DNA from 4 places in the Methylobacterium radiodurans genome. Region 1 is predicted to be linked to each of the others. Evidence: predicted binding sites of a transcription regulator. Region 1 holds the regulator's gene; each other region holds the start of a gene.

What was found. The regulator PhoB, encoded in region 1, activates phosphate uptake and scavenging genes when phosphate is short. The targets are predictions, from matches to a motif close to TGTCATNNANCTGTCAT.
Region 2: the regulator PhoB is predicted to act here: its motif matches at 2,950-2,966, upstream of DK427_RS17755 (alkaline phosphatase D family protein).
Region 3: the regulator PhoB is predicted to act here: its motif matches at 2,397-2,413, upstream of DK427_RS03600 (acid phosphatase).
Region 4: the regulator PhoB is predicted to act here: its motif matches at 4,388-4,404, upstream of DK427_RS02615 (Orn/Lys/Arg family decarboxylase).

Annotation. Positions count from the first base shown of each region.
Region 1 is NZ_CP029551.1:4,397,772-4,405,396, forward strand. It holds gene DK427_RS20615 (protein-disulfide reductase DsbD domain-containing protein) at 1-542, shown strand, start outside; gene phoB (phosphate regulon transcriptional regulator PhoB) at 843-1,544, opposite strand; gene phoU (phosphate signaling complex protein PhoU) at 1,562-2,278, opposite strand; gene pstB (phosphate ABC transporter ATP-binding protein PstB) at 2,325-3,155, opposite strand; gene pstA (phosphate ABC transporter permease PstA) at 3,182-4,087, opposite strand; gene pstC (phosphate ABC transporter permease subunit PstC) at 4,099-5,076, opposite strand; gene pstS (phosphate ABC transporter substrate-binding protein PstS) at 5,279-6,322, opposite strand; gene DK427_RS20650 (hypothetical protein) at 6,607-6,852, shown strand; gene DK427_RS20655 (hypothetical protein) at 6,868-7,083, opposite strand; gene DK427_RS20660 (glycosyltransferase family 2 protein) at 7,264-7,625, opposite strand, start outside.
Region 2 is NZ_CP029551.1:3,795,847-3,803,471, reverse strand. It holds gene DK427_RS17760 (UbiH/UbiF family hydroxylase) at 127-1,332, shown strand; gene DK427_RS17755 (alkaline phosphatase D family protein) at 1,346-2,899, opposite strand; gene DK427_RS17750 (hypothetical protein) at 3,000-3,287, opposite strand; gene DK427_RS17745 (hypothetical protein) at 3,875-4,138, opposite strand; gene DK427_RS17740 (sensor histidine kinase) at 4,289-5,485, shown strand; gene DK427_RS26430 (TadG family pilus assembly protein) at 5,499-6,767, opposite strand; gene DK427_RS17725 (TadE family protein) at 6,764-7,135, opposite strand; gene DK427_RS17720 (efflux RND transporter periplasmic adaptor subunit) at 7,579-7,625, shown strand, end outside.
Region 3 is NZ_CP029551.1:803,672-811,296, forward strand. It holds gene DK427_RS03585 (cyclic nucleotide-binding domain-containing protein) at 24-476, shown strand; gene dapD (2,3,4,5-tetrahydropyridine-2,6-dicarboxylate N-succinyltransferase) at 583-1,449, shown strand; gene DK427_RS03595 (alpha/beta fold hydrolase) at 1,454-2,317, shown strand; gene DK427_RS03600 (acid phosphatase) at 2,467-3,378, shown strand; gene DK427_RS03605 (TonB-dependent siderophore receptor) at 3,497-5,782, shown strand; gene lptE (LPS assembly lipoprotein LptE) at 5,906-6,463, shown strand; gene holA (DNA polymerase III subunit delta) at 6,477-7,511, shown strand; gene DK427_RS03620 (diguanylate cyclase domain-containing protein) at 7,609-7,625, shown strand, end outside.
Region 4 is NZ_CP029551.1:594,382-602,006, forward strand. It holds gene scpA (methylmalonyl-CoA mutase) at 1-958, opposite strand, end outside; gene DK427_RS02605 (alpha-D-glucose phosphate-specific phosphoglucomutase) at 1,200-2,825, shown strand; gene DK427_RS02610 (HD-GYP domain-containing protein) at 2,883-4,271, opposite strand; gene DK427_RS02615 (Orn/Lys/Arg family decarboxylase) at 4,480-6,825, shown strand; gene DK427_RS02620 (GNAT family N-acetyltransferase) at 6,825-7,451, shown strand; gene DK427_RS02625 (UDP-phosphate alpha N-acetylglucosaminyltransferase) at 7,468-7,625, opposite strand, start outside.

The DNA of each region.
Region 1 (7,625 bases):
TCGTGGGCTTCGCGGCCTGGGCCTGGGAGCGCGGGCGCGACAGTGCGGCGCTCCCGGCCCGCGCCGCCCGCGGCCTCGCCGTGCTGGCGGTGATCGGCGCCGCGGCGATCGGCCTGACGCTCGGGCAGGACCGCGCCACCGCGGCCGCCGAGATGCGGGCGGAGGGCGTCGAGCCCTTCTCGCAGGGCCGCCTCGACGCGCTGCTCGCCGAAGGACGGCCGGTCTTCGTGAACATGACGGCGGCGTGGTGCATCACCTGCCAGGTCAACGAGCGCATCGCGCTCTCGACCGGGGCGGTCCGCGCCGCGATGCGTGCGCGGGGTGTGGCCTACCTCAAGGGCGACTGGACCAACCAGAACCCCGAGATCACCCGCCTGCTGGAGCGGCACGGCCGCAGCGGCGTGCCGCTCTACCTGCTCTACACCGGCCGGGCCGAGCCGCACGTGCTGCCGCAGATCCTGACCGAGGGCGGCGTGCTCGGCTGGCTGGAACGGGTCGGACCCGAGCGAAGCGCGGCGGAGGGCGTATCAGGGAGGGGCTGAGGGGCGTTCATACACCGGTCGGTCATCCGTCTGGATCCCGCGCATCCCTCTCCCCGCCGTGCGGGGAGAGGGCTTCGGCGACCCTGTCGTCGTCGAAGCGAGGCGGCGCATCGATCCCGGAGGGATCGACCCGATGGTGAGGGGGCGGCTCAGGCACAGCCTCTTCCGTTTAAGCCCCCTCACCGCCGCTGCGGCTTCGCCTCCGCTTCCTGTCTGCACGACAGGGTGCAGACAGGCGTCTCCCCGCGCGCGGGGAGAGGGAGAGCCGCGGGTGGATGAAGAGGATCTACCGGAACGCCCTCACGCCTCAGCGGAAAACGTCTCGTCGAAGGCGTAACCCGAACCCCGCACGGTGCGGATCGGGTCGGGCTGGCGCGGGCGGTTGAGGGCCTTGCGCAGGCGGCCGACATGCACGTCGACCGTGCGCTCGTCGATGTAGACGTCGTGGCCCCAGACCCCGTCGAGGAGCTGCTCCCGCGAGAAGACCCGACCGGGGCTCTGCATCAGGAACTCGAGCAGCTTGAACTCGGTGGGTCCGAGATGGATCTCGTGCCCGCTGCGGCGGATGCGGTGGCTCACCCGGTCGAGCTCGATGTCGCCCGCCGCCAGGAGGTCGGCGACGTGGGCGGGCTTGGCCCGGCGCAGGAGCGCGCGCACCCGGGCGAGCAGCTCCGGCACCGAGAACGGCTTGACGATGTAGTCGTCCGCGCCCGTGCCGAGGCCGCGGATGCGGTCGCCCTCCTCGCCCCGGGCGGTCAGCATGATGATCGGCAGGCGCTCGGTCTCGCGCCGCGCCCGGACCCGGCGGCACAGCTCGATCCCCGAGAGGCCGGGCAGCATCCAGTCGAGCAGGATCAGGTCGGGCTGCTGCTCGGCGAGCTTCAGCTCGGCCTCGTCGCCGCGCGCCGCCGCATCGACCTCGAAACCCTCGGCCTCGAGGTTGTAGCGCAGGAGCGTGGTCAGCGCCTCCTCGTCCTCGACGATCAGGATACGCGTGCGCATGCGGGGACTCTGGATACTCAGCCCTGTCCGGGCGTGACGGTGGCGTAGTTCGAGGCGTCGTTCTTCGGCCGGTCGCCGGTCGGCGTCTCGCCGGTGGCGAGGTACTGGATCGTCTCGGCGATGTTGGTGGTGTGGTCGCCGATGCGCTCGACGTTCTTGGCGCAGAACAGCAGGTGCGTGCAGAACGAGATGTTGCGCGGATCTTCCATCATGTAGGTCAGGAGCTCGCGGAACAGCGAGTTGTAGAGCGCGTCGATCTCGCCGTCGCGCTCCCAGACGTCCTGCGCGGCCTTCACGTCGCGGCTGCCGTAGGCGTCGAGCACGTCCTTGAGCTGGCCTTCCGCGAGGTCGCTCATGTGCTGCACGCCCAGGATGATCTTCTGGCCGACCGCCTGGTCGCTGATCGCCACCACGCGCTTGGCGACGTTCTTGGCCAGATCCCCGATCCGCTCCAGGTCGCCCGAGACGCGGATCGCCGAGATCGTCTCGCGCAGGTCGATGGCCAGCGGCTGGCGCTTGGCGATGAGGAGGACCGAGCGCTCCTCGATCTCGTGCTGGAGCGTGTCGAGCCGCTTGTCGGCCGCGATCACGGCCTGCGCGAGCGTCGCGTCGCGGCGCACGAGCGCGTCGGTCGCCTCGGTCACCATCTTCTCGGCGATGCCGCCCATCTCGGAGATCGAGCGGCGCAGGTTCTCCAGATCGGCGTCGTAGGAGCTGACGATGTGACCGGGCATGGCGGTGTCCTCGGGACGGGAGATCGGGCGTGAGGCAGGCCGAGGCTCAGCCGAAGCGGCCGGTGATGTAGTCCTGCGTCTGCCGCTTCTCCGGGTTCATGAAGATGCGGTTGGTCTGGCCGAACTCGACGAGCTCGCCGAGGTACATGAAGGCGGTGAACTGCGAGATGCGGGCCGCCTGCTGCATGTTGTGCGTGACGATGGCGATGGTGAACTCGTCGCGCAGCTGCTCGATCAGCTCCTCGATGCGGCCCGTCGAGATCGGGTCGAGGGCCGAGGTCGGCTCGTCGAACAGGATGACTTCCGGGCGCTGGGCCACCGTGCGGGCGATGCAGAGGCGCTGCTGCTGGCCGCCGGACAGGCCCATGCCGGACTGCTTGAGCTTGTCCTTCACCTCGTCCCAGAGCGCGGCCTTGCGGAGCGCCGACTCGACCCGGGCATCGAGTTCGGACTTCGGCAGCTTCTCGTAGAGGCGCATGCCGAAGGCGACGTTGTCGTAGATCGACATCGGGAAGGGCGTCGGCTTTTGGAACACCATGCCGACGCGCGAGCGCAGCTCGTTCAGGTCGATCCTCGGGTCGAGGATGTTCTCGCCGTCGAGCAGGATCTGCCCTTCCGCGCGCTGCTCCGGATAGAGGCTGTAGATCCGGTTGAAGGTGCGCAGCAGCGTGGACTTGCCGCAGCCCGAGGGGCCGATCAGCGCGGTCACCTGCCGGTCGTGGAAGTTCAGGTTGATGTTCTTCAGGCCGTGGAACTGGCCGTAGTAGAAGTTCAGGTCCTTCACGGCGATCCGGACGGGTGCCCCCGCATCGGCCTTGGCGCGGGCGGCGGGCTGGGTCACGGACTCTTCGGCGGCGATCGCTGCGGCGTTGCTCATGGGATCGGTCCTTCGAACTCGGCGTCTCAGCGGGCGCGCTGCGGCTTGATCACCACGCGGGCGATCACCGACAGGGCCAGGATGGTCACGGTGATGAGGAGCGCGCCGGCCCAGGCGAGCTGCTGCCAGTTGGGATAGGGCGAGAGCGCGAACTGGTAGATCATCACCGGCAGGTTCGCGACGCCGCCCATCAGGTTGGCGTTGAACCAGCTGTTGTTGTTGAGCGCGGTGAAGAGGAGCGGCGCGGTCTCGCCGGCGATGCGGGCGAGCGCCAGGATGATGCCGGTGACGATGCCGGCGGACGCCGCCCGCCAGGTCACACTGCGGATGACGATCGAGGCGGGCGCGCCGAGCGCCGCGCCCGCCTCGCGGAGCGTGCCCGGCACGAGGCGCATCATGTCCTCGGTGGTGCGCACGATGACGGGCGTGGCGATGATGGCGAGCGCCACCGCGCCGGCCCAGCCCGAATAGGTCCCCATCGGCCGCACCATCAGGGTGTAGACGAACAGGCCGATCAGGATCGAGGGCGCCGAGAGCAGGATGTCGTTGAGGAAGCGGATCACGTCCGCGAGCTTCGAGCCGCGGCCGTACTCGGCGAGGTAGGTCCCGGCCATCACGCCGATCGGCGTCGCGATCAGGATGCCGATGAAGGTCATCACGAGGCTGCCGAGGATCGCGTTGGCGATGCCGCCGCCCTCGCTGCCGGGGCCCGGTGTCGGCTGGGTCAGCAGCGTCGGCGAGAGGCCCTTCAGGCCCTCGACGATCAGCATGAGCAGGATCGAGCCGAGCACGATCGCGCCGAGCAGGGTCGCGAGGGTGCAGGCGATGCGCAAGCTGCGGTCGGCGGTGCGGCGCGAGGCGCGCACGCGGCTGGCGCGCTTCGGCGGGACCGTGCCGGCGGGCGGCGCGGCGAGGGTGTTGGCGGCGTCCACAGCTTGCCTCCTCAGGCGACCTTGGCGCGCCGCGTCAGCAGGCGGGCGACGATGAGGACGATGAAGGTGATGACGAAGAGGATGCAGCCGAGCGCCATCAGGGCGTTGAGCTGCATGCCGTCCGCCTCGTTGAACTCGTTGGCGATGCGCGACGCGATGGTCGAGCCCGGATCGAAGATCGAGGCGGAGAGCCGGTTGGCGTTGCCGATCACGAAGGTCACCGCCATCGTCTCGCCGAGTGCGCGGCCCAGCCCCAGCATGATCGCGCCGATGATCGAGACCGAGGCCTGCGGGACCAGCACGTGGCGCACGACCTCCCAGGTGGTGCAGCCGATGCCGTAGGCGCTCTCGCGCAGGATGGTCGGGATCTGGTCGAGCATGTCGCGGGCGATCGAGGCCACGAAGGGCACGATCATGATCGCCAGGATGATGCCCGCGGTGAGGATGCCGACGCCGGAGGGGACGCGGGCGTAGAACAGCGTGCCGACGAGCGGCATGCCCTCGACGAGGTTCGAGACCGGCACCTGCACGAAGCGGGCGAAGAGTGGCGCGAAGATGAACAGGCCCCACATGCCGTAGATGATGCTGGGCACCGCCGCGAGCAGCTCGATCGTCATGCCGACGGGCTTCCTCGCCCAGCCGGGACAGAGCTGCGTCAGGTAGATCGCGATGCCGAGCGAGATCGGCACGCCGATGACGAGGGCCAGCAGCGCCGAGGCGAGCGTGCCGATCACCGCGACCAGGGCGCCGTACTGCTCGGTGCCGATGTTCCAGGCGCTGGAGGTGAGGAAGCCGAAGCCGAATTCCCGGAAGGCGGGCCAGCCGCCGTAGAGGATCGAGCCCAGGATACCGGCCAGCACCAGCAGCACCAGCAGGGCGGAGGCGTAGGCGGCGCCGCGGAAGACGGCGTCACCACCCCGGCTCGGGCCCTGGCGGCGCGCGACGCCGCGTGTGTCGGCCAGCGCGATCTGATCGGTCAAGGTGGTCATCCGCGGTTCTCTTCACCGGGTTGGGCGTTTAGCGCGCGGAGGCGACCGGCGCGAGGGCGGACCATCGGTTGCGCGCATCGCTCCCCGATCCCGGGGGCGGTGCCGGAGCCGCCCGGTATCGGACCGGGCGGCGGCCGGAGCTCGGGCCGGGACGGCGGTGCCGCCCCGGCCCCTCTCGATGTCGGCGGACCGGATGTCCGGCTTACATGCTGCCGAGGACCGGCTTGCCGTCCTTGCCCTTCACCTGCTTCCACTCCTCGTGGATCTGGGCGACCACGTTGTCCGGCAGCGGCACGTAGTCGAGCTCGGAGGCCATCTTGTCCCCGTTCTTGTAGGCCCAGTTGAAGAACTTCAGCACCTCGGCGGACTTGGCCGCGTCGGCCGCGTCCTTGTGCACGAGGATGAAGGTCGCGGCGGTGATCGGCCACGCCTCGTCGCCGGCCTGGTTGGTCAGCGAGATGCCGAAGCCGGGCTGGGCCTTCCAGTCGGCGCTGGCGGCGGCGGCCTGGAACGCCTTGTCGTCCGGCTGCGGGTACTTGCCGGCCTTGTTCTGGATCAGCGTGTGGCTGAGCTTGTTCTGCTTGGCGTAGGCCGACTCGACGTAGCCGATGGCGTTCGGAACCTGCTTGACGGTGGCGGTGACGCCCTCGTTGCCCTTGCCGCCCTGGCCGGCCGGCCAGGAGATCGTGGTCGCCGCGCCGTACTCCTTCTTCCAGGGCTCGGAGACCTGGGAGAGGTAGGTGGTGAAGATGTTGGTCGTGCCCGAGGCGTCGGAGCGGTAGACCGGGGTGATGGTCGCGTCGGGGAGCTTCAGGCCCTCGTTGAGCGCGGCGATCTTCGGATCCGACCACTTGGTGATCTTGCCGGCGTAGATGTCGGCGACGAGTTCACCCGTGAGCTTGAGCTTGCCCGGCTCCAGCCCCGCGATGTTCACTACGGTGACGACGCCACCCATCACGGTCGGGAACTGGACGAGGCCGTCCTTCTCGAGGGCTGCGCCCTTCAGCGGCGCGTCGGTGGCGCCGAAATCGACCGTCTTGGCCTGGATCTGCTTGATGCCGCCGCCGGAGCCGATCGACTGGTAGTTCAGACCGTTGCCGGTCTCCTTGCGGTAGGCTTCGGCCCACTTCGAGTAGACCGGGAACGGGAAGGTGGCACCGGCGCCGGTGATGTCGGCGGCGCGGGCCGGCAGGATGAGCTGGGCCGTGGCCAGCCCCAGGGCGAGCGCGTAGGTGAAAGGCTTCACGTGAATCTCCGTTGCCGCCAGATCATGGCCGCCGGGTACATGTGGCTCGGGGCGTCTCCGGATCCCGTGCCATTCCCGCGATCGGCCGGAAGTTCCGGCCGCCACAGCGCTTATGGCCCGGCCGATGCGGCGGTATGACACGCACGTGACAGGCGGATGACAGCGACCGCTCGGGACGCCCGGCGCTGGCCCGCGACCCACAGTTGGCACGCTTCGGCACGGTCGCGCGTTCTCCCTGGGTCTGCGGCGCCATGTGGGCCGCCCGAGGATGGGAGTGCAACGACGTGGGCACCGTTCTGCCCGACCAGACCGCCGACGCGGACGATGCCTTCCTGGCCCTGCACGCGGAGCGGGAGCGTCTGGAGCGCGCGCTGTCCCTCGCCCAGGCCCGACAGCGCTTCAGCGGCGACACGGAGGAGGCTGAGCGCGCCCGGGACGAGGAGGCTGCGCTCCTGGCAAATCTCGACCGCGTGATGACGATGATCCGCGCCGCCGAGTACAAGCGCGGTCCTGGCGCCCGGCGCTGGTAGCGCCGGGTTGGGCCTTCAGCTGGCGCGGCGCAGCGCCCGCTCCTTGCTGCGCAGGCGCAGGATCAGGTCGATCTGCGTGTCGGGGATCGGCTGCTTGTCGACGCTGCCCTCGTAGAGCGAGCGGAGCGTGAGGCCGAGATGCTGGGTGTCGACGCTCTGCGCGGCGTCGACGGCCTCGCAGAAGGGTGCGACGGACCCGTCGTGTTTCGTTTCGATCGCGGCTCGGCTCATCCTGACCCCTCCCGAGAGACACAACGCCCGGTATCGCCGCCGGGCTGGCGGCCGTTCTTGGAGGATCGGTAAACACGCTTAATGATCGGTAAACCTTGACCTCACGTTAAGCATGACGCGCCCCGACGGCCCCGGTTGCGGCCGGCTCGACATTCGTCCCGGGTGTTGCAGTCTTGCCGATCAGCGCGGCAGGAACGGCGTGAAGTCGAAGCGCGCGATCGCACGGTCGAGATCGGGGTTCGGCTCCGAGCGCGCCCCGCCGATCAGGGCCGTGCCGAAGGCCTCCTCCGGCTCGGCCGCCGGACTGCCCGCGCCGAGATACAGCTCGGCGTAGTGCCGGGCACCGGCATCGTAGCCGCCCTCCGCGAGGCGCTGCGCGAGGTGGTGCGCGACCGCATCCTCCTCGGTGATCGTCCGGGACACCAGACCGCGGGCGTGCAGATGCTTCAGCACCCTCGCCCGGGTCGCTCGCCGGCCGAGGCGCGAGACGTGCAGCACGCCGAGCCGGCCGAAGGAACCCGGTCGCATCTGGGCGGCCACCT
Region 2 (7,625 bases), 600 kb from region 1:
GCCACCCTCCCCCGCAGAGGGGGGAGGGAGCGCGCGCGCCGCGGCATCGGGGCGCCCGCGACGGAACGGTCGCGTGAACCTATCTCACCGCGTAAGACACCGCGTTCTTCGCCGGAGGCCCTCCCCGTGACCGATACCCGCACCGAGGTCGCCGTCGTCGGCGCGGGCGCCGCCGGGCTCGCCGCGGCGCTCGTGCTGGCGCAGGCCGGCGTCTCGACCGCCCTCGTCGGCAGGCACGCCCCCGTGGCGGACGGGCGCACCGTGGCGCTCCTCGACGGATCGGTGCGCTTCCTCGACGCGCTCGGCGCCTGGGGCGCGATCGCGCCCCAGGCCGCGCCGCTCGCCGTGCTGCAGATCGTGGACGATACGGGGAGCCTGTTCCGGCCGCCGCCCGCCCGCTTCCACGCCACCGAGATCGGCCTCGAGGCCTTCGGCTGGAACGTCGAGAGCGCGGGCCTCGTCGAGTCGCTGCGCGCCCGGGCGCGCGAGACGCCGAACCTCGCGCTGATCGAGCGCGATGCGGAATCCTGCGCGGCCGGCGAGGCGGAGGCCCGCCTCACGCTCGCGGACGGCGGCGCGGTCGCGGCTCGCCTCGTCGTGGCGGCGGACGGTGCCCGCTCGCGCCTGCGCGCGGGCAGCGGCATCGCCGTGCGGGACTGGTCCTACCCGCAGGCGGCGCTGACCACGATCCTGGCCCACGACCGGCCGCATCGCGACGTCTCGACCGAGTTCCACACGAGGAGCGGCCCGTTCACGCTCGTGCCGCTGCCGGGCGGGCACCGCTCCAGCCTCGTCTGGGTCACGGACACCGCGCGGGCCGAGGCGCTCGCCGCGCTCGACGACGACTCCCTCGCCGCGGCGATTGAGGCCCAGGCCAAGGGCATGCTCGGGCGGATGCGGATCGATGGGCCGCGCGGCCGGGTGCCGATGCGGGGCCTCGCCGTGGCGAGCCCGGTGGCGCACCGCCTCGCCCTGATCGGAGAGGCGGCCCACGTCTTCCCGCCGATCGGCGCGCAGGGGCTGAATCTGGGCCTGCGCGACGCCGCCGCCCTGCGGGACGCGGTGCGGGCGGCCGTGGCGGACGGGCGCGATCCCGGCGCCCGCGCGGCGCTGGCCGGCTTCGCCCGGAGCCGCCGCCGGGACGCGGCGTTGCGGACCGCGGTCGTGGACGGGCTCAACCGCAGCCTGCTCACCGCGCTGGCGCCGCTCGACGCCCTGCGCGGCCTCGGCCTCGTCGCCATGCAGACGGTGGGGCCCCTGCGGCGCGCGGTGATGCGGGAGGGCGTGCTGCCGCGCTCCGGCGTGCCGGAGCTGATGCGGGCGGGCCGCTGAAGCTTGCCCGGCCTCATGCCGGGTCGAGCACCGTCCGCCACAGATCCGCGTCGGCCGCGTCCTTCAGCGTCACGGTCATCTGCCCCGTGGCGCCCGCGATCGCGACGTGGCCGAAGAACTGGTAGCCCTCGGCCGGCGAGAGGTTCTGGCGCCCCGCCGGCGGTGCCTTCACGAAGCGCAGCTGCGGGCCGAACGTGTCGTCGAGCTTGGCCGGCCCGAAGGTGCCGGCGTGGAGCGGGCCCGAGACGAACTCCCAGAACGGCGCGAACTCTTGGAAGTGGGCCCGGTTCGGGTCGTAGTGGTGCGCCGCCGTGTAGTGCACGTCCGCGGTGAACCAGACCGTGTTGCGGATGTCCTGGTCGCGGATGAAGCGCAGCAGGTCCGCGATCTCCAGCTCCCGCCCGAGCGGAAGCCCGTCGCCCTGCGCCACCGCCTCCGAGCCGAACCTCCGGTCGGTGTCGTAGGTGACGATCAGCCCGAGCGGCATGTCGGCGGCGATCGCCTTCCAGGTCGCGCGGGAGGCCTTCAGCTCCCGCTTCAGCCAAGTGAGCTGCGCGGGCCCGAGGAACTGCGTGCGCGCGCTCGGCTCGGTTTCGTCGTTGGCGCCGTTGGGCCCGCGATAGCTGCGCATGTCGAGCAGGAACACGTCGAGATGGGGTCCGTACGAGACCCGGCGGTAGACGCGCCCCGGCTCGGCCGGCTCGAAGCGCATCGGCATGTACTCGTGGAAGGCGCGGGTGGCGCGCGCGGCGAGCACGAGGCTGTTGGCCGCCGTGTAGCCGCGGCGGCGGTGCTCGGCCCGGGTCAGCGGCTCGCCCGGCCACCAGTTGTTCGTGACCTCGTGGTCGTCCCACTGGGCGAGGATCGGGATCTCGCGGTTCATCGCGAGCACGTTGCGGTCGAGGAGATTGTACTTGTAGGCGCCGCGGAACTCGGCCAGCGTCTCGGCGGGCTTGGCCTTCTCCTCGGTGACGATGTTGCGCCAGAGGCCACCGTCGGGGAGCCGGACCTCGGCCTGGATCGGCCCGTCGGCGTAGATCGTGTCGCCGGAATGCAGGAAGAAGTCGGGGCGGTTCCGCAGCATCGCGGCGTAGATCGTCATGCCGCCGCGGGATTCGTCGATGCCCCAGCCCTGGCCGGCGGTGTCGCCCGACCAGCAGAAGCTGACGTCGCGCCCTTGAGCCGGCGCGCTGCGGAAGCGGCCGGTGAGCGGCTCGCCCAGGATCGTCGGCTCGGCGAGGTTCTGGAGCCGCACCCGGTAATGGATGTCCTGGTCCGGCGGCAGGCCCTGCAGAACCGTCTTCACCGTGAGGTCGCTCTCCGGCAGGGCATCGACGAAGACGCCGCCGCCGATCTCGGTGAAGCGCTCGGTCGTCGCCCACTCGATCACCGCGCGGGACGGCCGGTCGGCCCGGGCCCAGACCACCGCCTCGCTGCCCGAGACGTCGCCCGATTGCAGGCCGTGGCTGAGCGCGGGCCGGTCGGCGGCGCGGCTGATCCCGGGGCGGGCCAGGGTGAGGGCGGCGGCGCCCGTGAGGACGCGGCGGCGGGTGAGGGGAGGGGACATCGGGCTCTCTCGCCGGGATCTCGGAACCGGGCGAGACAGAGCGCAGCCGTCTGACAGGGGGATGACGGGAGCCCCGCCCCCGCGGACGGGACCGGCGCGATCAGCGCCGCGGACGTCCGGACCAGCCCGCGGCCCAGGCCGGCGAGACGACGTCGCGGCGGGCGATGACCGGGGCGGGCTCGTGCAGCATCGGCGCGCCGAGGATCTGACCGGTGCCTTGGCGCTGCGAGTAGACGGAGCGGGGATCATGGTAAGGGTTGTTGACGAAGCTGCTCATGTGGCCACCGCCGGCCACCATGCGCTCACCACCCCCACCCTCGCCGGCCTGGGCTGCCAGGGGCAGGCCGAGAGCGGAGACCATCGCGGCAGTCACAACGATACGCTTCATCATGACGATCTATCCTTTTCGCTACAGTGATCGCGTCGATCTCCGAAGATCTTCGCCGATGAGCGGAATGTAGATCGGCATTTCTCAGCTGTTTGTGCGCCAAAACACCTGTTTATTCGTCTATCTTTAATCCTCGTCTGAGATTTACTCGGGTGAAGCAGCGCACATCGGAGTTCTGGTGCGCGCCCGCGTCGCAGGATTATTCGGCTTTGGACAGTACCCGCACGGGAGCGAGCGCCGGCCGGCGGCCGGCGCATCCACGCCCAAGTCATTCTAGACCAAGGTTTTTACGGCATCCGAGGGTGGCGATGCCGGATTGCAAGGTTTCGGCAGCGGCATCGGCTCAATAACTGTATGTGGAATACTGGTATACCAAACGGCGTGAGAGGGGCGAGTATTCGGGCGCGAGCGCGGGTTGCGACATGCGAACGCAGCGCTCCCGGGCCGGGATCCGGGCGGCGATCCGCATGGGTCCGGTGCGAGGCGCGCACGCCCCCATCTCTCCGCCAGACGGGGCTGCCGGCTTCCTGCAATGCGTTGATGCTGCACGATCGAGAAGGATCGGCCCTGCCGGGCGCGAGGGACGCTCAGGCGCCCGCCGTGCGCCGCATCGCCTCGACCAGCGTTTCGGTAAAAGCTTGCGCCTCCTCGCTCAAGTCGATCCCGGTCTCGCTCGCGGTGGCGAGGCCCCGGCGCTCCAGCTCGGCAACCCCCTCCGGATCGGCCTCGTGGCCCGCGCCGTCCTTCCGGATCACAGACGAGACGCGCTCGCCGCTGAGCAGACGGTGATAGGCCGCGAAGGCGAAGATCGAGAGTGCCTTGTCGGAAAGTCCCTGCGTGTTACCGGCCATGGTCGCGCCTCCTCCTGTTCGGCCGGTCAACGGGCGAGGGGAGTCGGGGGCTGCAGCGTCGAAGGGACGCGGGGGGACCGAAATGTGAAGGCCTGCGCGGGGCCGCCCGCATCGCACCGTCCGGCACGTCCTGCTATAGATACGGCCGTTATGGACCAGTGCTCCGCGGATCTCTCCCTTCGCCTGCGCCAGCAGGCGATCCTCTCCGAGTTCGGCGTCGAGGCCCTGCGCGGCGACGATTTCGACCGGCTGCTCCAGCGCGCGGCCGAGCTCTGCGCCGAGGGGATGGGCGCGCAGTTCTGCAAGGCGCTCGAATACCTGCGGGCTGAGGACACGCTGCTGGTGCGGGCCGGCGTCGGCTGGGGGCCCGAGGTGATCGGCAAGGCGACGGTCGGGGCCGACCTCGCCTCGCCCGCGGGCTTCGCCCTGAAGACCGGGCGCCCGGTGATCTCGAACCACCTCGACCAGGAGACCCGCTTCCGCACGCCCAAGCTCATGGCCGACCACGGCATCCGCCGGGCGGTCAACGTGCTGATCGAGAACCGCGAGGGCGCCTTCGGGGTGCTGGAGGTGGACGACACCCGGGACGGCATGTTCGGCGAGGCCGACATCGCCTTCATGCAGGGCTTCGCCAACCTGCTCGGCGGCGCCATCGAGCGCCTGCGCACGGAGGGCCTGCTGCGCGCCGCGCTCGCCCGCCAGGACCTGCTCGCCCGGGAGATGAGCCACCGGGTCAAGAACAGCCTCGCGATCGTGGCGAGCCTGCTGGCGCTCCAGGCCCGCAGCGTCGAATCCGGCCCGGACGGCGAGGCGGTGCGGGCGGCTCTCATCGACGCGCGCACCCGCGTCGAGGCGATCGCGGGCGTGCACGACCAGCTCTGGCGGCAGGGTGACGGGCAGGGCGAGGGGGGGACCCCGGGCGAGATCGACCTCGCGCCCTTTCTCGAGACGCTGACCGCCAACCTGCAGAGCGGCGCGCCGCGCCACCGCCTCGTCTGCACGGCGACGCCCCTGCGCATCGCGGCCGACCAGGCGATCCCGATCGGGCTCCTCGTCAACGAGCTGGTGACGAACGCGATCAAGTACGCCTATCCGGAGGCGACCTGCCCGGCGGGCGGCGAGATCCGTGTGCGCACGACCCTGGCGGACGATCGGCTCGTTCTCGACGTCGGCGACGACGGCATCGGCCTGCCGGAGGATTTCGACATCGCGCGGGCCACCCGCAGCCTCGGCATGCGGGTGATCGCCAATCTCGGCCGCCAGCTCGGCGCCACGCTGACCACGCCCCGGGACGGGCCGGGCGCGCATTTCCACCTCGTGGTGCCGCTGGCCGAGCCCAGGACGTGACGCGCCGGCGCCCTCAGCGGACCAGCCTCACGCCCCCCGGCTGGTAGAGATTGTTGCTGCAATTCGCATCCGGTTTCGTGGCCTGGTAGCGCGAGTTGTTGTCGAGTTCCAGGCGCGACACGACGATGCGGATGCAGGAGGCCTCCCACACGACGTTGTTCTCGAACTCGACCTGGCTGCTCGGTGCGTAGATCGTCCCCTCGGCCACGGCACCGAACTTCGAGTAGATGTCGTGGTCGTGGGTGTTGCGCTTGTCCGACCACAGCACGATCCCCGCATAGGGGCCGGTCGCCGCCGCCTTCAGGTTGAAACTGGTGTTGCTGTGGAAGAAGATGTCGCTGCCCGAGCCGTCCAGGTAGATCAGCACGTCGCTGCCCCTGATCGAGGCCCCGTCCTTCACGGTGAGCGGCCCCTTGATGACGTACACGCCCGGCGAGAACGTCACCGTCCCGCCCGCGATCGTGAGGCCGTCGCAGAAGGCCTGCGTCGGAGTGAGCGTCGTGTCGGCATTGCTCACGAGCTTCCTGCCCCCGCAGGCATTGTTCACCGGGGCGGGCAGGGCGGCGTAGGGATCCGCCATCACGTCGGCGCCCGTCACAGGGGCCGGGTTGACGGTCGCGGAGCCGCTCCTGTCCACGCCGCCGACGACGTGGATGCTCTTGACGTTCACATAGGACGAGGACCCAAGTCCTAGGGACGCACTGTGCTTCGAGTTGACGTGGACGTGACAGTCGGGCGCGTCGATCCGGGCACCCCGATCAATGTCGAACGCGTCGAAGTGATCCGGATGAAGGGTCAGGATGCAGACTGGGGCGGTACCGGCCACGGCGACCGCGCTCGCCGACACGTCCCAGGTCCTGATACCGAAGAGCTTGGCGAAGGAGGTCTCGAGGGCGTTCTTCTTGGCCGCCGTGCGGGAGGCCGTCACCCGGACGGCGTTCGCTGGGCCGCCGGGCGTGAACGTGCCCTTGCTCCACTGGCCGAACTCCACCTGTGCCGCGGTGACGAGGTCGCCGACGTTCGGGCGGTTCCGCGCGGCGTAGGACTGGGCGACGGGGAGCGCGGCGCTGCCATCAGCGGACGAGATGTAGGGGCCGACTGCCAGGGCGGCGGCCTCCGCGCTGGTGAGAAGGATGTTCTTCTCCCTGTAGGCCATGCCCACATCGACGACGAGGCCTGCGACCTGGGTCAGGATCACGATCAGGACGGCGGCGATCAGCACCACGCCCCCGCCGCGATCGTCCCGGAACGCCCGCGCGCGTCCTGGGTCGACAGCCCTCACGGCGCGATGCTCCGCATGACGGCCTGGGACCGGACCCCGCCGGGCACCCAGTTCCCGAACGGCGTCAGCTTGGCGATCTCCGCCGGGGCGATCGTGAGCGTCACGACCACGTCGCGGTCGTTCGCATCCCCCTTGGTCGCCGGATCGATGCTCGCGCTGACGGCGACCTTCAGATCGTTGCGCGCGCGCGTCTCGGCGAACTGCTTGGCCTCCGCCTCGGTCATGTAGCCGACGGCCAGGCCGCGCGCCGCCTCTCTGGCATACATGGAGATCGTGTTGTGCGCGTGCAGGGACATGCCGAGGCTGAAGAAGACGCCGCCCATGTAGAGCATCAGGGGAGCGACCAGGGCGAACTCGACGGCCGACACGCCGCGGCGGTCCCGTCCGAACTGGCGGTTCCCGAGCGCCCTCCCCCTGAACGACGCGCCGCTTCCCATGACCCGAAGACCCCTCCCGCACCTCTATCAACCCGGCAGGCATAGGATATTGTTGTTTATATTGCCCTAATGCGTACCGGAGAACGCAGTGCATCTCGCATCAAGTCCGCCAAATATCCCATCAAAGCTGTGTTTTCATTCGCTAACTCCTCCAAGTTGCACCATGGCCCGTCCGCGCCCGGGTCCGCGCACCGCCGCGGGAAACCATTCCCTGTGAACCGAAACCAGGTATATTCGGCCATGAGATCCGGGCAAAATAGGCAATCGCCGCAGTGCTTCCCCGGGACGGTGGCGGGCGGCACGGCGGCGCGTGCGGGGAGGGTGTCTCGGTGGTTCAGCGGCGACGTCCAGCCCTGCTCGCGGGCCTCGCCCTCATGGCCGGCGCGATCCTGGCCGGCGCTATCCTGGCCGGCGCCCTCAC
Region 3 (7,625 bases), 1.9 Mb from region 1:
TGAGAGGCCGGAGACCCGGGGCTTTGGCGATCGACGACGACATCGCGGTTCTCGCCGCCGCCCCCCTCCTCCGTTTCTTCGGGCGCGACGCCCTGCGGCTCCTCTCCTTCGCGGCCGAGCGGCGCGACCTCGCTCCGGACGAGATCCTGTTCCGGCGCGGCGAGGCCACCGACGGGGGCTTCGTCGTCGTCTCGGGAAGAGTCGTGCTGGTGCCGCAGGCGGCGGGCGCCGCGCCGGTCGAGGCCGGCCGCGCCGCCCTGATCGGGCAGATGGCCCTGTTCGTGCGCGGCGAGCGGCCGGGCGATGCGCGCGCGGCCGAGCCGACATCGGTGCTGCGCATCACCCCGGCCCTGATGCGGCGTGTGCTGGAGGAGTTTCCGGACGCGGCCGCCGCGATCCACGACGCGCTGGCCGAGGATCTGGCCGGGCTCTCGCAGGGCCTGGAGCGGGTGCGCGGCCTGCTAGCGGCCGGCTGAGCGCCCTCCCCGCTTCCCGCCCCTCCCCCGTCCACCGAAGGTGACAGGCCAGGGCCGGCTCTGTAAGCACGGGCGCGATTCACGCCAGCAACCGACCGGAAGACCCATGTCCGAGGCCCAAGCCCGCACGGAAGCCCACGCCGATCTCGCGCGCACGATCGAGAACGCCTGGGAGGAGCGCGCCTCCATCGACACCGGCACCCGCGGCCCGGTGCGCGAGGCGGTGGACGAGGCCCTGAACCTGCTCGACGCCGGCAAGGCCCGGGTCGCCGAGAAGACCGGCGAGGGCTGGCAGGTCAACCAGTGGCTGAAGAAGGCGGTGCTGCTGTCCTTCCGCCTCAACGAGATGGTCGCGGTGCCCGCGGGCGCCGCGGGCGCGCCGGCCTGGGACAAGGTGCCCTCGAAGTTCGAGGGCTGGGGCGAGAACCGGTTTCGCGATGCGGGCTTCCGCGTGGTGCCGGGCGCCGTGGTGCGCCGCTCGGCCTACATCGCGCCGGGCGTCATCCTGATGCCGTCCTTCGTCAATCTCGGCGCGCATGTCGGCTCGGGCACCATGGTCGACACCTGGGCGACGGTCGGCTCCTGCGCGCAGATCGGCAAGAACGTGCATCTGTCCGGCGGCGTCGGCATCGGCGGCGTGCTGGAGCCGCTCCAGGCCGGCCCCGTGGTGATCGAGGACGATTGCTTCATCGGCGCGCGCTCCGAGGTGGTCGAGGGCGTCGTGGTCGAGCGGGGCGCGGTGCTCTCCATGGGCGTCTTCATCGGCGCCTCCACCAAGATCATTGACCGCGAGACCGGCGAGGTCTTCCGCGGCCGGGTGCCGGCCTACTCCGTGGTCGTTCCGGGCGCGCTCCCCGGCAAGCCGCTCCCCGACGGCTCGCCCGGCCCCGCGCTCTACTGCGCGGTGATCGTGAAGCGGGTGGACGCGCAGACCCGCGCCAAGACCAGCATCAACGACCTCCTGCGCGACTGACCCCGTGCGGCAGGAGACCCGCCACCTCGACCTCACGGTCTCGGGGCGCCCCTGCCCCACCCCGGTCGACGTCCTGGGCGACGGGCCGGCGGCGCTGCTGCTGCCGGCGCTCTCCACCATCTCGGCCCGAGCCGAGATGCACGGCCTCGCCGAGGCGCTCGCGGGCGACCACAGCTGCCTCGTCCCGGACTGGCCGGGCTTCGGCGCGCGCCCGCGCCCGCGCATGCCGCTGAACCCGGACACGCTGCACGCCTTCCTCGACGCGCTCGTCACCGCCCTGCCCGGCCCCTACGCGCTCGGGATCGGGGCGGGCCACGCGGCGGGCTACCTCGTCGCGGCCGCCGCCCGCCATCCCGGCCTGTTCGGCCGGCTTGCGCTCGTCGCGCCCACTTGGCGCGGCCCGCTGCCGACCGCCATGCCCGGGCGTGAGCCGCTCTTCGGCCGGATCCGCCGCGCCGTCGAGGCGCCGCTCCTCGGCGACGCGCTCTACCGCCTCAACATCAGCCCGCCGATCATCGCCCGGATGATGCGCGCCCACGTCTACGCCGATCCGGAGCGCGTCACGCCGGCCCTGGTGCGGGCGAAGCATGCCGTCACGCGCCAGCGCAACGGGCGCTTCGGTACGGCGGCCTTCGTCACGGGGGGCCTCGATCCGGTCGGCACCCGGGAGGATTTCCTCGCCCTGTTTCGGGACGGACTCTCGCCCGTTCAGATGCTTCGGCCCGAGCGCGCCCCGCGCCGCTCGGGCGCCGAGATGGACGCGCTGGCCGCCAGCGACCGCGTGCGCGCCGTCCAGGTTCCGGGCGCCCTGAGCGCGCACGAGGAGCATCCGGAGGCCGTAGCCGCAGCGATCCGCGCCCTGGGCTGAGAGTCGCGCTTGGCAGAAACGCAAGATCCGGTCGGTTTTGTATCATGAATGCCGCCGAAGTTGCTTGAGCCCTGTCGGCTGCCATAGGCGCGTCGTGAAACCCCTCGTATGATTCTAAAAATCTCAGGATCGTGACGCCGCTGAACCCGATGCTCCGTCTCTCTGCCTTCCGCACCGGGCCGGCACGCCTGGCCCTCGCTCTCTCGACGGCCTCGCTCCTGGCCTCTCTTCCGGCCCGCGCGGAGCCCCCGAAGCCGGCCATGCCACCCGAGACCGCCGCGCCGGGCCCACAATCCGCCCCCTCGGTCGGCGTGGACACGCTGAAGCCGGGCAAGCCCGCGGCAAAGCCCTACCTCAGCGAGGCCGCAGCTCCGGACACGGTGAAGATCCTGTCGCCGCCGCCGGCGAGCCACTCGCCCCTGGAGAACGCCGACCGGGCGGCCTTCAACACGACGCGCGGCCTCAAGGGGAGCCCGCGCTGGGATCTGGCCGCGAGCGACGTGGCGGAGGGCGCCTCGGCCATCCTCGACACCTACGCCTGCGTGCTCGGCACCAAGATCGACGCGGCGCGCGTGCCCGCGGTGATCAACCTGTTCGAGCGCGCCCGGCTCGACATCGCCCGCGGCACCAAGGCGCCCAAGCTGCACTACCGGCGCCTCAGGCCCTTCGTCGGTAACGACGCGCCGATCTGCGTGCAGCGGACCCAGCAGCTCACCGACAGCTTCAGCTATCCGTCCGGGCACGCCACGCAGGGCTGGTCCTACGCACTGATGATGGCGGCCCTGGTCCCCGAGAAGACTAGCGCGATCCTCGCCCGCGGGCGCGTCTACGGCGAGAGCCGGATCGTGTGCGGCGTGCACTGGCTCACCGACGTCGCGGCCGGCCGCACCAACGGTGCGGCGATCTTCGCCGCGCTGATGGGCAGCGCCGATTTCCGTGCCGACATGGACAAGGCCCGGGCCGAGCTCGCCAAGGCGCTCGACGGCAAGGGACCCGCTCCGGCGGAGGCGATCTGCACCCGCGAGAACGACGTGCTCGCCGCGCCCGCTCTTCAGTTCTGAGCGTACGGCAGACTTTTGAACCGTTCCAAGTGTGTGATTTCAATCACGTTTTCGGGTTGATCACGCAAGCTTGACCGCTAAACCTCGGGTAACCGTGACGTTTCCCGCCCGAGGTTTTATGTCCCAGCCCGCCCGTCTCGCGGCTCTCGCCTCGCTGCTCGTCACCGGGCCGGCGGCAGCCCAGCAGAGCATCCAGCTCAACCAGATCTCGGTAGAGGCCGCGAAGCCGAAGGCTCGGGCTGCTGGCCCGCGCAGGCCGGCGCCGCCGCAGCCCGCCCAACGGGTGGAGCCGGGACCGGGTGGCGGGGACATCGTCGAGGCGGGGCCCCTCGGCCCGGGTGCCGACAGCGCCGCCACCAGCGGCGGGGGCGGCGGTCCGAGCGGCGTCGTGGGCTACACCGCGAAAGTCAGCCCGACGGCGACCAAGACGAACACGCCGCTGATCGAGACGCCGCAATCGGTCAGCGTCGTCACCCGGGAGCAGCTGAACGACCGCAACGTGCAGTCCGTCAACGAGGCGCTCGCCTACGCGCCCGGAACCTCGACGGACGTGTTCGGGTTCGATCCGCGCTTCGACGCGTTCTATATCCGCGGCTTCCAAGTGACCTACAACGGCATCTACCGCGACGGGCTGCGCCAGCCCGGCGTCGGCCTCGCCGTGCCCCGCATCGAGCCCTACGGCACGGAAGCGCTGACCATCCTGCGCGGCCCCGCCTCCGGTCTCTACGGCCTCGGCTCGCCCGGCGGCATCGTCGACGTGACGACGAAGCGGCCGGTCTTCACCCGGTTCGGGGAGGTCTGGTTCCAAGGCGGAAACTACGACCGCTACCAGGGTAATTTCGACCTCGGCGGTCCGATCGAAGGCTCCGACGGCACGATGGCCTACCGGCTGACCGGTCTCGTGCGCCAGTCCGACACCTTCCTGCCGGGTGCGACCGACGACCGGGCCTACATCGCGCCCTCCTTCACCTGGAAGCCCAGCGCCGACACCACCTTCACGCTGCTGACCGAGTTCCAGCGCACGCAGGCACCCGGCACAGCGGCCTTCGTCAACTTCCCGGGTTTCGTGGTCTCGCGGCTCTACCAGGGCGACCCGGGTTTCAACGCCTTCACCACGCAGCAGTACCGGGTCGGCTACGCATTCGAGCACAAGTTCTCGCCAGACCTGATCTTCCGCCAGAATTTTCGCTACTACGGCGTCAACGGCGATTTCCCCTACACGGAGATCACCGGCATTACCGGCCTGTCAGCGCAGCGCTACGCCGGTCTGTTCATCGAGGACCTGCACGCGGTCACGCTCGACAACCAGTTCGAGGGCCATGCCATCACCGGACCGGTCGCGCACACGATCCTGGGCGGTATCGATTATCAGCGCTACGACTACACCCGCCGGTCCGGTTTCAACTTCAACGTCCCCGATCTCGATCTGACGGGCGTCACCGACTTCTCGAACTTCCGCTACCGCACCTTCATCCCGAAGCCGGCCCTGACCGCGGCCTCGTTCCAGACCCTGGATCAGGTCGGCATCTACCTACAGGAGCAGGCGAAGTTCGACCGATTCGTGCTGACCTTGACCGGCCGGCAGGACTTCGTTTCCCAGAGCACGCGGACCGGCACGCCGGGTGCGCTCGGTGCTGCGACGACGCAGAACGATGCGGCCTTCACGGGGCGGGTCGGCCTGAACTACATCCTCGCGCCCGGCCTCGTGCCTTATGCCAGCTACGCCACCACCTTCACCCCGCAGGTCGGCGTAGACGGTCAGGGCCGCCCCTTCCGGGCGGCCACCGGCGACCAGATCGAGGCGGGCGTGAAGTACGCGGTCCCGAACACCAACATCACCGCGGCCTTCGCGGGCTTCGACATCGTGCAATCCTCGATCCTGCGCACGGACCCGACCAACGCCGCCAACCAGGTCGCCACCGGCGCGGTCCGCTCAAAGGGCTTCGAGGCGGAACTCGTCGCCAACCTCGCGCCCGGCACGAACCTGACCCTGGCCTACACGCACCTGGATTTCCGGTTCCTGCGCCAGACCTCGCTGGTGGTGCCGAATCTGCCGATCGACGGCAACGCGCTGTCGGGCATCCCGGGCGACAGCTTCAAGGCCTTCGCCACCTACCTGTTCCCGCCCTCCTCGCCGCTGTCCGGCCTCACCGTTGGCGGCGGCGTGCGCTACGCTGGCACGAGCTTCGCGAACGACGAGAACACCGTCCGCAATCCGACCGTGACGCTGTTCGACGCCCTTGTCGCCTACGACTTCGCGGCGCTCGATCCGAAGTACAAGGGCTTCCGCGCTCAGCTGAACGGCTTCAACATCTTCGATCGGGACTACACGAACTGCCAGGCCGGCTTCTGCTACCGCGGCGCGCCCGCGACCGTGATCGGCAGCCTGATCTATCGCTGGTAGGGCAGGGGGATTGTCACCACGCTCCCGCCGCAGAGAAATCGTAACGCCTGTGCCTCAGGCTGATGGCGCCGCGCCTGGCGCGCGCGTAAAGAGCGGATCGGTATAGGGCTGGGGCGCGGGCGCATGGTTCGTCGGGCAGGGCAGGGATTTCGGCGGGGGTTCCGGATCACGAGTCGGCTCGCCTGCGCGGGCGCGCTGGTGCTCGGCCTCTCCGCCTGCTTCCGCCCGCTCTACGGGCCGACCGCCTCCGGCGAGTCGATGGGCGCGCTGCTCGCCGCCATCCAGGTGGACGAGATCAACATGGCGCAAGGTCAGGAGCGCCTGGGCCACTACCTGCGCAGCGAGCTGATTTTCGACCTCGACGGCTCGGGCCAGCCCGCGCCGAAGCGCTATCGCCTGAAGATGCAGGGCAGCGAGACGATCCAGACGCCGATCGTCTCGACCCAGACCGGCCGGGCCGAGGCCGGCACCATCGTGGGCAGCGTGCGCTACAGCCTGGAGAGCCTCGACGGGCTCAAGGTGATCACCGAGGGCGTGGCCACCTCGACCGCGACCTATGACCGCTCGATCCAGCGCTTCGCCAGTCAGCGTGCCGCGCGCGACGCCGAGATCCGCCTCTCGAAGGTGCTGGCCGAGCAGATCAAGACCCGCATCGCCTCCGTGCTCTCGGCCAAGCCTTGATTGGGCAGGGCGCGTGACGGCCGTCAAGGCGCACGAGGCCGAAGCGCTGATCCGGCGCGGGCCCGATCCCCGCCTCCCCGTCATCCTCGTCTACGGGCCCGATACCGGCCTCGTGGTCGAGCGCGCCAAGCGTCTCGCCGAGAGCTTCGTCACCGATCCGAACGACCCCTTCGCCCTGGTAAAGATCGACGGTGACGCGCTCGCCTCCGATCCGGGCCGCCTCGTGGACGAGGCTGGCACGGTCGGCCTGTTCGGCGACAAGCGCACCATCTGGGTCCGGCCCGGCAGCCGCAACTACGCGCCCGCGGTCGAGGCTGTGCTGAAGGCGGAGGTCGCCGATACCCGCATCGTGGTGGAGGCGGGGGATCTCGCCAAGTCCGCGCCCCTGCGCACCCTGTGCGAGCGATCCCCGAAGGCGCTCGCCATCCCCTGCTACCCCGACGACGAGCGGGCGCTGGCCGACCTGATCGACCGCACCCTGCAGGAGCGGGGCCTGCGCATCGCCCGCGAGGCCCGCGAGGTGCTGAGCCAGAGCCTGGGCGGAGACCGGCGGGCCAGCCTCGCGGAGATCGAGAAGCTCGCCCTCTACGCGGCCGGGCAGGGGAGCGTGGAACTCGACGACGTCGAGGCGATCGTCAGCGATGTCGGGGCGAGCGTGCTCAACACCCTGATCGATGCGGCCTTCGTGGGGCGCGCCGGCGAGGTCGAGCGCGAGTATCGCCGCTTCCGTCACGAGGGACTCGATCCCTCGATGATGCTGGGCTCCGCGCTCCGCCACGCGCTCGCGCTGCTGGCGAGCCGCCTGGAGGGACCGGACAAGAGCCCAAGCCTGCTCGTCGCCTCCTGGCGCGGCCTGCACTTCAAGCGGAAGGCCGCGGTCGAGGCGCAACTCGGCCGCTGGAGCCCGGCCGCGCTCCGTCAGGCCGTCCAGATCCTGCAGGAGGCGGTGCTGGCCTGCCGTAGGGCGGATGCCGAACTCGCCCACGCCCATGCCTCCGCGGCGCTCCTGCGCATCGCCGCGGAGGCGGCCCGGCGCCGCGGCGGCTGACACATCTGCGCGAGTTCGGGCGCGCGGGGACGCCCCGCGAACGCTCCGTTAATTCTGTTCGGTCCAATCTTCCGGCATCTCGATCCGCCCAAACGCAATGTCGTCCTACTTCTT
Region 4 (7,625 bases), 1.7 Mb from region 1:
GCGAATGGGTGCGCAAGGGGAGCGACTTGTCGGATCTCGGCTCGAACTCCTTGACGAGCTTCGCCCAGATCAGGCGCGCGGCCCGCATCTTGGCGATCTCCATGAAGAAGTTCGTCGAAATCGCCCAGAAGAAGGACAGGCGCGGGGCGAACTGGTCGATGGTCAGGCCCGCGGCGAGCCCCGCCTTGATGTACTCGACGCCGTCGGCCAAGGTGTAGGCAAGTTCGAGGTCGTTCGTAGCCCCGGCCTCCTGCATATGATAGCCGGAGATCGAGATCGAGTTGAACTTCGGCATGTTGGCCGAGGTGTAGGCGAAGATGTCCGAGATGATCCGCATCGATCCCTTGGGGGGATAGATGTAGGTGTTGCGGACCATGAACTCCTTGAGGATGTCGTTCTGGATGGTGCCGGCGAGCTTCGAGGGCGGCACGCCCTGCTCCTCGGCCGCCACGATGTAGAGGGCGAGAACGGGCAGCACCGCGCCGTTCATCGTCATCGAGACGGTCATCTCGTCGAGCGGGATCCCCGAGAACAGGGTCCGCATGTCGTAGATCGAGTCGATCGCGACGCCCGCCATGCCGACATCGCCCGAGACGCGCGGATGGTCCGAATCGTAGCCGCGGTGTGTGGCCAGATCGAAGGCGACCGAGAGGCCCTTCTGCCCGGCCGCGAGGTTGCGCCGGTAGAAGGCGTTCGAATCCTCGGCCGTGGAGAAGCCCGCGTACTGCCGGATCGTCCAGGGCTGGGTGACGTACATGGTCGGGTAGGGCCCGCGCAGGTACGGCGCGAGGCCCGGATAGGTGTGCAGGAATTCCAAGCCCTCGCGGTCGGCGGGCCCGTAGGCCGGCTTCACCGGGATGCCCTCCGGGCTCATCCAGGCCTCGCCGGCGGCGGGCGGCGGGACCGGCAGCGGATCGCCCGAGAACGGGACCTCGGCGAAGTTCGGGATGCGGGACATCGTGCAGGACTCGGGCGAGGGGCAGGCGTCAGCCCCGTTCGGGGCGGTTTGACGTGCATTATAAGGACGGTTCGGGTGCGGGCTACTCCCCGTCCGGCGGAGGCCGCATGACTGGCGCCGTTCGGCTGTCGCCCGGATCCATTGAAACGGGCCGGTGTCGCCCTACTCGTTACGGCCGAGGTTCGCGCCCGGCCGTGGTGCGCCTTCACGACGACGCGTCCCGCAGGAAGAGCCGAGCCCGATGGCCCTCAAGACCGTTCCGACCCAACCCTTCCCGGACCAGAAGCCCGGCACCTCGGGCCTGCGCAAGAAGGTGCCGGTCTTCCGGCAGCCGAACTACGTCGAGAACTTCGTCCAGGCGATCTTCGACACGATCGCAGACAAGGACGGCCAGACCCTGGTGATCGGCGGCGACGGACGCTTCCTCAACCGGGAGGTGGTGCAGACCGCGATCAAGATCGCGGCGGCCAACGGCTTCGGGCGGGTGCTGGTGGGTCAGGGAGGCCTGCTCTCGACGCCGGCCGCCTCCTGCGTGATCCGGAAACACGGGGCGATCGGCGGCCTCGTGCTCTCGGCGAGCCACAATCCGGGCGGGCCGGAGGGCGATTTCGGCATCAAGTTCAACACGAAGAACGGCGGACCGGCCCCCGAGAGCGTCACCGCGGCGATCTTCGAGCGGGCGAAGGCAATCACCGAATATCGCATCGCCGACGTGCCCGAACTCGATCTCGACCAGCTCGGCGACGTCACGGTCGAGGGGATGAGCGTCACGGTGATCGATCCGGTCGCCGACTACGCGGCGCTGATGCGCGAGCTCGTCGATTTCGAGGCGATCCGGGCTCTGTTCGCGGGCGGCTTCCGCATGCGCTTCGACGCGATGAGCGCGGTCACCGGCCCTTACGCGAAGGCGATCCTGGAGGGGGAGCTGGGGGCGGCCCCCGGCACCGTGGTGAACGCCGTGCCGCAGGAGGATTTCGGCGGGCACCATCCGGACCCGAACCCGGTCCACGCGCGTGAGCTGTTCGACCTGATGCATGGGGCAGACGCCCCCGATTTCGGCGCGGCCTCGGACGGCGACGGCGACCGCAACATGATCGTGGCGCCCGGCCTCTTCGTGACGCCGAGCGACAGCCTCGCGATCCTGGCCGCCCACGCCCACCGGGCGCCGGGCTACGCGGGCGGGCTCGCCGGCATCGCCCGCTCGATGCCGACGAGCCGCGCCGCCGACCGGGTCGCGGCCAAGCTCGGGATCAAGGCCTACGAGACGCCGACCGGCTGGAAATTCTTCGGCAACCTCTTGGACGCCGGGCTGATCACGCTGTGCGGCGAGGAGAGCGCCGGCACCGGCTCGAACCACGTGCGCGAGAAGGACGGGCTCTGGGCGGTGCTGCTCTGGCTCGACATCCTGGCGGACACGGGCGAGCAGGCGGACGCGATCGTGCGCGCGCACTGGGCGGATTTCGGGCGCGACTACTACACCCGGCACGATTACGAGGAGATCGAGAGCGCGGCCGCCGAGCGGCTGATGCAGGGCCTGCGCGACAGGCTCGGCACCCTGCCGGGGCAGAGCTTCGCCGGCCTCACGATCGCGAGCGCCGACGACTTCCGCTACGTCGACCCGGTCGACGGCTCGGTGACCGAGCGGCAGGGCATCCGCATCGGGTTCGCCGAGGATGCGCGGGTGGTCTACCGCCTGTCGGGCACCGGCACCGCCGGGGCGACGCTGCGGGTCTATATCGAGCGCTACGACCGCGACACGCACGATGCCGACCCGGCGACGGTGCTCGCCCCGGTTGTCGAGGCCGCCCGCGCGATCGCGCAGATCGCCGAGATCACCGGCCGGAGCGAGCCGAGCGTGGTGACCTGAGGCGGATTCGGGCCCGAACCGTTCTTCCCCTCCGTAGCCGAGGGGAAGCGATGCGGCTCACGCCGCCGCCCGCATCTGCGGCAATCCCGCCTCCAGGCCGGCGATCGCCCGCTCCAGCGCGGCGAAGCAGTCCGGGTCGAAGGCGGTGCCGACATCGCTTCGCATGATGGCGAGAGCCTTCTCCACCGGCATTGCCTTGCGGTAGGGCCGGTCGGCGGTGAGCGCGTCGAACACGTCGGCCACCGAGACGATGCGGGTCTCAGGCGCGATCTCCTCGCCCTTGAGACCTCGCGGATAGCCCTTGCCGTCGAGTCGCTCGTGATGGCCGCCGCCGATCAGCGCGATCTCGTGGAAGGCCGACACCCGCGCCAGGATGGTCTCGGACAGGACCGCGTGGTTGCGCATGTCCTGCCATTCCGCGTCGTCGAGCTTGCCGTTCTTGTCGAGGATCGCGTTCGAGACGCCGAGCTTGCCGATGTCGTGCAGCAGGGCGGCGCGGCGCAGCCAGCGCCGCCGCTCGGGGGCGTAGCCGAGTTCGGCCGCCACCAGGTCGGCATAGACCGCGACCCGCTCCGAATGGCCCGAGGTGAAGGGACTCTTGGCGTCGATGATCTGCGCGAAGGCGCGGGCGATGTCGTCGAGATAATCCTCGTCCACCGCGATCGGGCTGCGCGGCGCCAGCGCGAAGACGGCCGCCTCCACGTCCGGGGAGGCCAGCGTCTCCCAGAAGCCCGGCTCGGCGGCGGCCGCCTCGAAACAGGCCACCACCTGCGGGTCGAACCACGTGCCGGCGCGTGCCCGCACCTCGGCGACGGCCGCCGCGCGGCCGGCCGCGGTGTGGAACACGTCGACCACCTGGGCGAGGAGCGCCACCCGGGCGTAGAGCGGGATGGCGGGCCCGGCGAGCCGGTCGGGCCGGCCGCCGCCGTTCCAGTGCTCGTCGAGGGCGTGGATGGCGCCGCAGACGGCGGGCGGGAAGCGCAGGGCCCGGGCGATCTCGGCACCGCGCTGGCAGCGGGTCTGGATCAGGTCGTCGACGATCGCGCCGCCGTTCTGCAGGATGTTGAGCACTGCCCGGAAGCGCTCGGCGAGGCCCGCCTTCAGGCCCGTATGCGAGAAGACGAAGCCCAGCACCTTCGGCAGGCTGTCGCTCACCGTCTTGAAGTCGCGCTTGAAGCTGAGGTCGTCCGACAGGTACAGCTCGCAGATGCGTGCGGCGTTGCTGGAGCAGCCGAGGTCCTTCAGCATCACCGTGTGGTAGAGTTCCCAGAGCTGCAGCTCCGGCAGGCCCATCTGCCGGCCGATCTGGAAGCCGATCCAGGTCGCCCGCACGCAGTGCCCTGCGGGCTGCCCCTCGGTCAGGTCGAGGGCGTGGCTCAGCGCGCCGAGCAGTTCCGAGAACTGGACCGTCCCGGTCCCCGCCTCGCCGTCCGTCACCACCCGCATCATCGCCGTGCCCCGCCCTGTCCCTTGCGGACCTTCGTCCTCGGGGCCTGACCAAAGCGTTGCGGCGCGCGGGACCGATGCGCCGGATGGTCAACGGAGACTTGCGGCGCGCGGCCTGTCATCCCGCTGTCATCTCCGCGCCCGAAAGCCTGCCGAGTCCGGGCGGGGCCCTATCTCCCCGCCGACGCCGACCGACAGGAGCCCGCCCATGGACTTCCACCGCCGCTTCACCGTGCTGATGTGCACGCCGACCTTCGATCCGGGCGATCTGGAGGGCGCGCGGGTCGATCAGATCGTGGCGGCGGTCGAGCAGCGCGGCTTCGAGGTGGTGCGGGCCCGCCGCGTCGAGGACGCGGCCATCGCCGTGCAGACCGACGCCGCGGTCGGCTGCCTCGTGGTGGACTGGGGCAAGCGCGGCCTCGACGGCAAGGCCGCCGCCCTCATCGACATGATGCGCAAGCGCGGCCTGGAGATGCCGATCGTCATCATGGTCCGGCGCAAGCGGCTCGAAGACATACCCGTAGAGCTCCTGGACTTCATCGACGGCTACATCTTCCTGGCCGAAGAGACGCCGGAATTCATCGCCCGCGGCCTCGTCAGCCGCGTGACCCAGTACGCCGAGACCCTGAAGACGCCGTTCTTCGGCGCGCTGGTCGACTACGCCGAGAAGGGCAACCAGCTCTGGACCTGCCCGGGCCACAACGGCGGCATCTTCTACAACCGCTCGCCGATCGGCCGCATCTTCGTCGAGCATCTGGGCGAGGCGATCTTTCGCGACGACCTCGACAATTCGGTGCTCGATCTCGGCGACCTCCTTACCCACGAGGGTCCGGCCCTGAAGGCCCAGAAGGAGGCCGCCCAGATCTTCGGCGCGGAGAAGACCTACTTCGTCCTCAACGGCACCTCGGCCTCGAACAAGATCGTGCTGTCCTCGCTGGTGGCCGAGGGCGACCTCGTGCTGTTCGACCGCAACAACCACAAGGCGGCCCATCACGGGGCGCTCTTCCTCGGCGGCGGCATCCCGATCTTCCTGGAGACGGACCGGAATGCGTACGGGCTGATCGGGCCGATCTACCACGAGGCGCTCGACGAGACGCGCATCCGCGAGAAGATCCGGAACAACCCGCTGGTGAAGGACCGCGACGCGTGGCGCAAGGAACGCCCGTTCCGCGTCGCGGTAATCGAGCAGTGCACCTACGACGGCACGATCTACGACGCGCAGGAGATCCTGGAGCGGATCGGCCACCTCTGCGACTACATCCTGTTCGACGAGGCCTGGGCGGGCTTCATGAAGTTCCACCCGCTCTTCCAGCGCCGCTTCGCCATGGGGTTGACCGGGCTCGACGAGACCGCGCCTGGCATCATCGCCACGCAATCGACCCACAAGCAGCTCGCGAGCTTCAGCCAGGCCTCGCAGATCCACACGAAGGACGGACATATCCGCGGGCAGACCCGGCGCGTCGAGCATCGGCGGCTCAACGAGAGCTTCCTGGTTCACGCCTCGACCTCGCCGTTCTATCCCCTGTTCGCCTCGCTCGACGTCGGCGCCCAGATGATGAAGGGGCGCTCCGGCATGATCCTCTGGGACGACACGATCCGACTCGGGATCGAGTGGCGGAAAAAAGCCCGCGCCATTCGCAAGGAGTTCGAGGAGAACGAGCGCGATCCCCTGAAGCGCTGGTTCTTCGACCCCTTCGTGCCGGACGTGACGAAGACCGCCGACGGGGCCGAGGTGCCCTGGGAGAGCGTGCCGACGGACGAGCTGGCCTCCAACCCGCGCCACTGGGAGCTGACGCCCGGCGCGCGCTGGCACGGCTTCACCCATGTGGCGCCGGGCTACGCCATCACCGACCCGAACAAGCTCACCGTGCTCACCCCGGGCTTCGACCGGCAGACGGGCGCCTACGCCGACCACGGCGTGCCGGCCCCGATCGTGGCGCAGTACCTGCGCGAGAACCGGATCGTGCCGGAGAAGAACGACCTGAACTCGCTGCTCTTCCTGCTGACGCCGGGGGTCGAATCGTCCAAGGCCGGCACGCTGATCTCGGGACTCGTCGCCTTCAAGCGCCTGCACGACGACAACGCGCCGCTCGAGGAAGCCATGCCGGAATTCGTCCGGCGCCGGCCCGCCCGCTACGCCGGGGTGCGCCTGCGCGACCTCTGCGCCGACTACCACGCGTTCCACCGGGAGGCGAACACCTCCGCCCTCCAGCGCAAGCAGTTCGCGCCCGAGCACCTGCCCGAGATGGTGATGGCCCCGAAGGACGCGGCCCAGATGCTCACCCGCAACCACGTCGACTTCGTGCCGATCGCCGAGGCCGAGGGGCGTGTGGCCACCACCTTGCTTCTGGTCTACCCGCCCGGGATCGGCACGGTGCTGCCGGGCGAGCGGATCGATGAGCGCGCCAAGCCCATGCTCGACTATTTCAAGATGTTCGAGGCGGCCTCCAACCTGTTCCCGGGCTTCGAGGCCGAGATCCAGGGGGTCTACCGCCAGCACGAGCCGGACGGGCGGATCCGCTTCTACACCTACGTGCTGCGCGAGGGCCGCTGATGGAGGCCGACGCCCCGGTCGCAACCCATCCGGGCATCGTCATCCGCCCGTCCTCGGACTCGGACGTGTCGGCGATGATCGCGATCTACGAGCACCACATCCGCCGGGGCGTCGGCGACACGGGCGATTTCGAGGAGGAGCGCCTGCTGCCCGACGACCTGAAGCGCCGCCGCAAGACCATGCGCAAGAAGCGCCTGCCCCATCTCGTGGCCGAGCGCGACGGGCAGGTAGCGGGCTACGCCTACGCGGTGCCGTTCCGCAAGCGGCCGGCCTACCGCTTCACGCTGAAGCACTCGATCTACGTCCACCCGGACCACCTGCACGCCGGGATCGGCCGGCGCCTGCTGCCGGCGCTGATCGAGGCCTGTGCGGCGGGCGGCTACCGGCAGATCATCGGCTACATCGACGCGAAGAACGAGGCCTCGTTGCGCCTGCACGAGGCCTGCGGCTTTGCCCGGGTCGGCTACCTCGCCGGCGTCGGCTACAAATACGGTCGCTGGAGCGACAGCGTGATGGTCCAGTGCCCGCTGGGCACCGGCTCCGCCGACCAGCCGGCGGCCTGGCGCCGGCCGGAGCCCGCGCCCGTCGAGACCCTGGTGGCGGCCCACGACTGGCAAGGCGAGTAGAGCGGATCCCGTCCAGCTACGGGGAGATCCCGAGAGGGCCGGACCGCGCGAGGGCGCCCACGTAGGGTCCCCGCGCGTAGGGGTCCGACCTCGGCGCTGCCTCTGCGGCGAGGCCCCGACCGGCGCCGTCGGCCGCGCCCAGCATGAACCAGAGCAGGGCCCCGGTCTTGATCG